Regions from separate parts of the Streptomyces sp. NPDC048254 genome, predicted to be linked through region 2. Evidence: riboswitches for the same ligand, from Rfam matches in the RefSeq annotation. Region 2 holds a riboswitch; each other region holds the start of a gene.
The links. Region 2 has a riboswitch for thiamine pyrophosphate ahead of thiC (phosphomethylpyrimidine synthase ThiC). Riboswitches for the same ligand answer to the same signal wherever they lie in the genome.
Positions count from the first base shown of each region.

Region 1: linked by a shared signal. The riboswitch ahead of thiO (glycine oxidase ThiO) and the one ahead of thiC (phosphomethylpyrimidine synthase ThiC) in region 2 are both predicted to bind thiamine pyrophosphate.
Region 3: linked by a shared signal. The riboswitch ahead of ACGFZQ_RS18635 (thiamine ABC transporter substrate binding subunit) and the one ahead of thiC (phosphomethylpyrimidine synthase ThiC) in region 2 are both predicted to bind thiamine pyrophosphate.

Region 1 covers NZ_JBICZJ010000011.1:330,670-332,928, forward strand. The annotation lists gene thiO (glycine oxidase ThiO) at 1-1,136, opposite strand, end outside; TPP riboswitch at 1,134-1,245, opposite strand; gene ACGFZQ_RS30380 (FAD-dependent oxidoreductase) at 1,375-2,259, shown strand, end outside.
Region 2 covers NZ_JBICZJ010000012.1:51,497-53,755, reverse strand. The annotation lists gene ACGFZQ_RS30785 (YibE/F family protein) at 1-797, opposite strand, end outside; TPP riboswitch at 869-1,046, shown strand; gene thiC (phosphomethylpyrimidine synthase ThiC) at 1,039-2,259, shown strand, end outside.
Region 3 covers NZ_JBICZJ010000006.1:131,188-133,446, reverse strand. The annotation lists gene rlmN (23S rRNA (adenine(2503)-C(2))-methyltransferase RlmN) at 1-757, shown strand, start outside; TPP riboswitch at 782-889, shown strand; gene ACGFZQ_RS18635 (thiamine ABC transporter substrate binding subunit) at 970-2,073, shown strand; gene ACGFZQ_RS18630 (ABC transporter permease) at 2,118-2,259, shown strand, end outside.

The sequences.
Region 1 (2,259 bases), on a different contig from region 2:
GGGCCGAAACGCTTCGGCGTGAACGGACGGGCCTCTTCCGGCAGCTCACCGCCGGTCAGCAGCTCCGCCATCACGTCTCCCGTGACCGGCGTGAGCAGCACCCCGTTGCGGTGGTGACCGGTGGCCAGCAGCAGTCCGTCGAGGCGGGTCGGCCCGAGCAGCGGCGCGTTGTCGGGGGAGCCGGGGCGCAGCCCGGCCCGGGTCTCGGTCAGCGGCAGCTCGGTGATGCCGGGCACCAGCTCGTGCGCGTCGCGCAGCAGCTCGTACACGCCGCCCGCGGTGACCGTCGTGTCCCAGCCCAGCTCCTCGCTGGTCGCCCCGACGACCAGCTCGCCGTTCTCCCGGGGCACCAGGTAGAGATGGCCGCCGCGCACCACGGCCCGTACCGTCCGGCTGAGGAACGGCGCGTACCGCGCGGGCACGGTCAGCCGCAGCACCTGCCCCTTCACGGGCCGCACCGGCGGCAGTACCTCGTCCGGCACCCCCGCCAGCCGCCCGCTCAGGCTCCCCGCGGCGAGCACGACCCGGTCCGCGCCCAGCGGGTCGCCCGCGCGCGTGACGACACCGGCGGCCCGCTCCCGTACCACCTCCAGACGCTCGGCCCAGTCGCGGTGGAAGACCACCCCGGCCCGCTCGCACGCGGCCACCAGGGCGGCCGCCAGCCGGCGCGGGTCGATCTGGTGGTCGCCGTCGACCCGCAGCCCGCCGCGTACGCCCGGCGCGAGCATCGGCTCCAGGCGCCGGCAGTCTCGCCCGGACAGCCACTCGGAGTCCAGCCCCGACTGCCGCTGGAGGGCGTGCAGCTCGCGCAGATGCGCGCGGTCGTCGGCGTCCAGCGCGACCGCGAGCGTGCCGCAGCGCCGGTAGCCGAGGTCGTGGCCGGTCAGCTCGGTGAGCTCGGCGGCGAAGTCGGGATAGCGGCGGGCGGAGGCCAGGTTGAGCCCCAGCAGGGTCTGCTCGCCGTAGTGCAGTTCGGTGACCGCGGCCAGCATTCCCGCCGCGACCTGCGCGGCTCCGCCGCCTGGCTCCGGGTCGACCACGGCGGTGGCGAGCCCGCGCTGCGCGGACCGCCAGGCCGTGACCAGGCCGATGATGCCGCCCCCGATGACGAGGACGTCGGACGTATGTGCGGACATGGGCGTCCAGCCCCTCCCTTCGCCGGCATGACCCGGATCAGGTTCGTACGGTCGGAGGCCGCCAGCCTCCCTCTCAGCCCAGTGCGCCCGGGCTCCCGCGTGTGCTTACCGGCCACCCTAGACCGCGGGGCTCCGCCCTCGTAAGACGGCCTGCGCCGGCGGTGTGGAGCAGGTCACTCAGCACGCCCCCTGACTGACTCTTTGTCAGTTGTCTATCGTTCTTGTCTATGGTGATCACGTGAGCGAGCAGACGCAGCGACAGAGCACGTCACAGACGCGGCGCGTGGTGGTCGTGGGCGCGGGCATGGCCGGGGTGCAGACCGCCGTGGCCCTGCGTGAGCAGGGGTTCACCGGGACCGTCACCCTGATCGGCGCCGAGCCGCACCAGCCGTACGACCGGCCGCCGCTCTCCAAGGCGGTGCTGCTCGGCAAGGCGGAGGGCTCCGCCTTCGAGGTCGACTTCGAGGCGCTCGGCATCGAGCTGGCGCTCGGCCGCGAGGCCCTCGGCGTGCGCCCCGCCGACCGTGAGCTGGACACCGAGGCCGGACCGGTGCCGTACGACGTCCTGGTCCTCGCCACCGGCGCCGAGCCGATCGCGCTGCCCGGCACCGAGGGCGTGCCCGGCGTCCACCTGCTGCGCACCCTGGACGACGCCGAGCGGCTGCGGCCCGTACTCGCCCGGCAGCACGACATCGTGGTGGTCGGCGCGGGCTGGATCGGCGCCGAGTTCACCACCGCGGCCCGGGAGGCCGGCTGCGCGGTGACCGTCGTGGAGGCCGCCGACCGCCCGCTCGCGGGAGCGCTCCCGGCCGAGGTGGCCGCGCCGATGACCGCCTGGTACGCCGACAGCGGCGCCGAACTGCGCACGCACGCGCGCGTGGCGCGTGTCGAACCCGGCGCGGTGGTGCTCGACGACGGCTCGCGGCTGCCCGCGGGCGCGGTCGTGGTCGGCATCGGCGCCCGCCCCGCCACCGCCTGGCTGGCCGGCTCCGGCATCGACCTGGGCGCGCACGGGGAGGTGCTCGCCGACGACCGGCTGCGCACCGGCGTCCCGGACGTCTACGCGGTCGGCGACTGCGCGTCCTTCCCGTCCGGCCGCTACGGCGAGCGCCTCCTGGTCCAC
Region 2 (2,259 bases):
ACCACCACGACGGCGAGCGCGAAGATCCCGGCCAGCAGCGCCATCGGGAACTTCCGGTTCACGTCGGTGACCGAGTACTGCAGGTCCTTGGGCGCCGAGGGCTCGTACGCGACCACGACCTTCTCGCCCTCGTCCAGCTGACGCGACTGGTCGGGCTGCACGATCTCGGTGAACGTACGGCCCTTGTCCTTGCCGGTGTCGACCCGGACCGTGGCCTTCTTGCAGGTGCCGTCCTCCTCCTGCTTCGCGGAGCTGCCCTCCGCGGTGGAGGTGTCGCCTGTCGAGCTGTCCCCCGAAGCGTTGACCGACTTGCAGCTGACCGAGACGACCTTGGTGACCGTGGCCGCCTGCGTCTGCCGGTCGAAGCCGACGCCAGTGCGCTCGTGCGACGGGGCGCCGCCGGGCCACAGCACCACGAGCCCGACGACGACCGCGGCGGTGAAGGGGATGAGGATCGCCGCGATGACCTTGCGCAGATGCTTGGAGACCGGCGCGGCGGGGCCGTGGCTGTGGCTGTGCGAGTGACCGTGCCCGCCGCCTGCCCCCGAGCCGCCCTGGCCGGGTCCCTGGCCCGGTCCCTGGCCCGGTCCCTGGCCCGGTCCCTGGCCGGGCGGGTGGCCGAGGATGTGGCCGTCGTCGTGACTGTGAGCGCGCCCCTGGTCGTGCTGGTGGCCCTGCCCGTGGTCGTGTCCGTCACCGGCACCGTGGCCCCCGTGGCCGGTTCCGCCGCCCTGTGCGGCGCCGTTGCCGCGCCTTGGGTCGGGGGGCGGATAGGGGTGCTGCTGTGTCGTGGTCACCGCCCGATCATCGCAAGAACGACAGGGGCCCTCTGTTCACCGCGCCCGAATTGACGCTAGCGTGGAGGCACCTTTGCACACGCGGGAGCTCGGAGCACCGGGCTGAGAGGGCGCTGACCTCCGTATTCGCGATGTTTCACGTGGAACGAGTGATGTTTCACATGAAACGCCGCCCGACGGAAGCCGCTGCGTCGACCGCCGAACCTGTTACCGGGTAATGCCGGCGTAGGGAGTAGGTCTCATGACCAACAAGGACGCACGCACGCCTGCCTTCAGTCAGGACGAACAGCCCATTGCGGGTGAAACACCCCAAGAGGCAGGAGAGTCGATCGGCTGGCACAAGGGGTATGTCGAGGGTTCGCGCCCCGACCTTCGGGTGCCGGTCCGTCAGGTGCATCTCACCAACGGGCAGTCGGTCACGCTCTACGACACCTCCGGCCCGTACACCGATCCGCTCGTCGAGACCGACGTCCGCAGGGGCCTGCCGCCGCTGCGGGAGAACTGGATCATCGCCCGCGGTGACACCGCCGAGTACGCGGGCCGCCCCGTTCGTCCCGAGGACGACGGGATCAAGCACACCTCTCCGCGTGGCGGACTGCGCAACCTGGACGCGGTCTTCCCGGGCCGCCCGCGCCAGCCGCGCCGCAGCCGTGACGGCGAGGCGGTCACGCAGCTGGCGTATGCGCGCCGGGGTGAGGTCACCCCGGAGATGGAGTACGTCGCCATCCGGGAGAACGTCTCCCCCGAGGTCGTCCGTGAGGAGATCGCGGCGGGACGGGCCGTGCTGCCGGCCAACGTCAACCACCCGGAGATCGAGCCGATGATCATCGGCAAGCGGTTCCTGGTGAAGGTCAACGCCAACATCGGCAACTCCGCCGTGACTTCCTCCATCGAGGAGGAGGTGGAGAAGATGACCTGGGCAACCCGCTGGGGCGCCGACACGGTCATGGACCTCTCCACCGGACGCAACATCCACACCACCCGCGAGTGGGTGCTGCGCAACTCCCCCGTCCCCATCGGCACGGTCCCGCTCTACCAGGCCCTGGAGAAGGTCGACGGCAGGGCCGAGGAGCTGACCTGGGAGATCTACAAGGACACGGTCGTCGAACAGGCCGAGCAGGGCGTGGACTACATGACCGTCCACGCGGGCGTGCGGCTGCCGTATGTGCCGCTCACCGCCAACCGCAAGACCGGCATCGTCTCGCGCGGCGGCTCGATCATGGCGGCCTGGTGCCTCGCGCACCACAAGGAATCGTTTCTGTACGAGAACTTCGAGGAACTCTGCGAGATTCTCGCCACCTACGACGTCACGTACTCGCTGGGCGACGGCCTGCGCCCCGGCTCCATCGCGGACGCCAACGACGAGGCCCAGTTCGCGGAGTTGCGCACGCTCGGGGAACTCAACCGGATCGCCAGGCGTTTCCATGTACAGACGATGATCGAGGGCCCGGGCCATGTCCCG
Region 3 (2,259 bases), on a different contig from region 2:
CCGGGTGACCATGTGCATCAGCTCGCAGGCGGGGTGCGGGATGAACTGCCCGTTCTGCGCGACCGGGCAGGCGGGCCTCGACCGGAACCTGTCCACCGCGGAGATCGTCCACCAGATCGTGGACGGGATGCGGGCGCTGCGGGACGGGGAGGTGCCCGGCGGTCCGGCGCGGCTGTCCAACATCGTGTTCATGGGCATGGGCGAGCCCCTCGCCAACTACAAGCGGGTCGTCACCGCCATCCGGGCGCTGACCGACCCGGCCCCGGACGGGCTGGGTCTCTCGCAGCGCGGGATCACCGTGTCGACGGTCGGACTCGTGCCGGCCATCCACCGGTTGGCCGACGAGGGACTCAAGTGCCGGCTCGCGATCTCCCTGCACGCCCCCGACGACGAACTGCGCGACACCCTCGTCCCCGTGAACACGCGGTGGAAGGTGCGCGAGGTGCTCGACGCCGGGTTCGAGTACGTCGAGAAGAGCGGGCGGCGGTTGTCGATCGAGTACGCCCTCATCCGCGACATCAACGACCAGGCGTGGCGGGGGGACCGGCTGGGCCGCCTCCTCAAGGGCAAGCCCGTGCACGTCAACCTCATCCCGCTGAACCCGACGCCGGGTTCGAAGTGGACCGCGTCGCGGCCCGAGGACGAGAAGGCCTTCGTCGAGGCCATCGCCGCGCACGGTGTGCCCGTCACCGTCCGGGACACCCGTGGTCAGGAGATCGACGGAGCCTGCGGTCAGCTCGCGGCCACCGAGCGGTAATCTGAGGGCCGCAGGTACATCTTCATATTCCGACAGGGGAGCGCCACAGCGCTGAGAGTGCGGCAATCGGGCCGCAGACCCTCTGAACCTCGCCCAGGTCATTCTGGGTAGGAAGTTCGGTCATCACTCAAGCTGTTGCGCCCTGCCCAGAAGATCAGATCCTCTGGGCAGGGCCGCGTCTCTTCCTGGTCAACCCCAGGAGGAAAACACCAGTGCACACAAGGACCTTCTTGGCCGCGGCCGTCGGGCTCGGCCTCGTCACGCTGTCCGCGTGTTCGTCGTCGGGTACCGGGACCGACTCCAAGACCGTCACCCTGGTCAGCCACGACTCATGGGCCGTCTCCAAGACCGTGCTCCAGGACTTCGAGAAGCAGTCCGGCTACAAGGTGAAGGTCCTCAAGGACGGCGACGCCGGCCAGGCCGTCAACAAGGCGATCCTGACCAAGGACAACCCGCAGGGCGACGTCTTCTTCGGCGTCGACAACACCCTGCTCTCCCGCGCTCTCGACAACGGTCTCTTCCAGCCGTACGAAGCCAAGGGCCTCGACCAGGTCGGCACGGACTACCAGCTCGACGTGGGCAAGCACCGGGTCACCCCCATCGACTACGGCGACATCTGCGTCAACTACGACAAGGCCTACTTCAGCAAGCACAAGCTGACCCCGCCCACCTCCTACGCCGACCTCGTCAAGCCGCAGTACAAGAACCTCCTCGTCACGGAGAACGCGGCCACCTCCTCGCCGGGGCTCGGCTTCCTGCTCGGCTCCGCCGCCGCGTACGGGGATGGGGGCACCTCCCGCTCGAGCGAAGCCGAGAGTGGGGGAGGCTGGCAGGGCTACTGGAAGAAGCTCAAGGACAACGGCGTCAAGGTCGTCGACGGCTGGGAGCAGGCCTACAACGAGGAGTTCTCCGGCTCGGCCGGCGGCAGGAAGGCGAAGGGCGACCGGCCGCTCGTCGTGTCGTACGCCTCCTCCCCGCCCGCCGAGGTCATCTACGCCGACCCGAAGCCCAGCACCGCGCCCACCGGCGTGGCGACCGGCACCTGCTTCCGGCAGATCGAGTTCGCCGGGCTGCTGAGCAACGCCAAGAACACCAAGGGCGGCAAGGCGCTCGTCGACTTCCTGGTCTCCAAGGAGTTCCAGGAGGACATGCCGTTGAACATGTTCGTGTACCCGGTGGTCAAGGGGGCCGCCGTGCCTGCCGAGTTCACGAAGTACGGTCCCGCCGCCCAGGACCCCGAGACCATGGCGCCCGACAAGATCGCCGCCAACCGTGACCAGTGGGTCAAGACGTGGACGTCACTCGTACTGAAGTAGCCGCGGCAGCCGGCAGGCGCGGGAGCGCGGCGCGGCTCGGGCTGATGCTCGTGCCCGTCGCGTTCTTCGCCGTCTTCTTCGCCTGGCCGGTCGCGGCGATCGTCACGCGCGGGCTGAAGGTCGACGGGGTGTGGCGGTTCGGGCGGATCGCCGACGTCGTCGGCGAGTCCGACATCCGGCACGTCC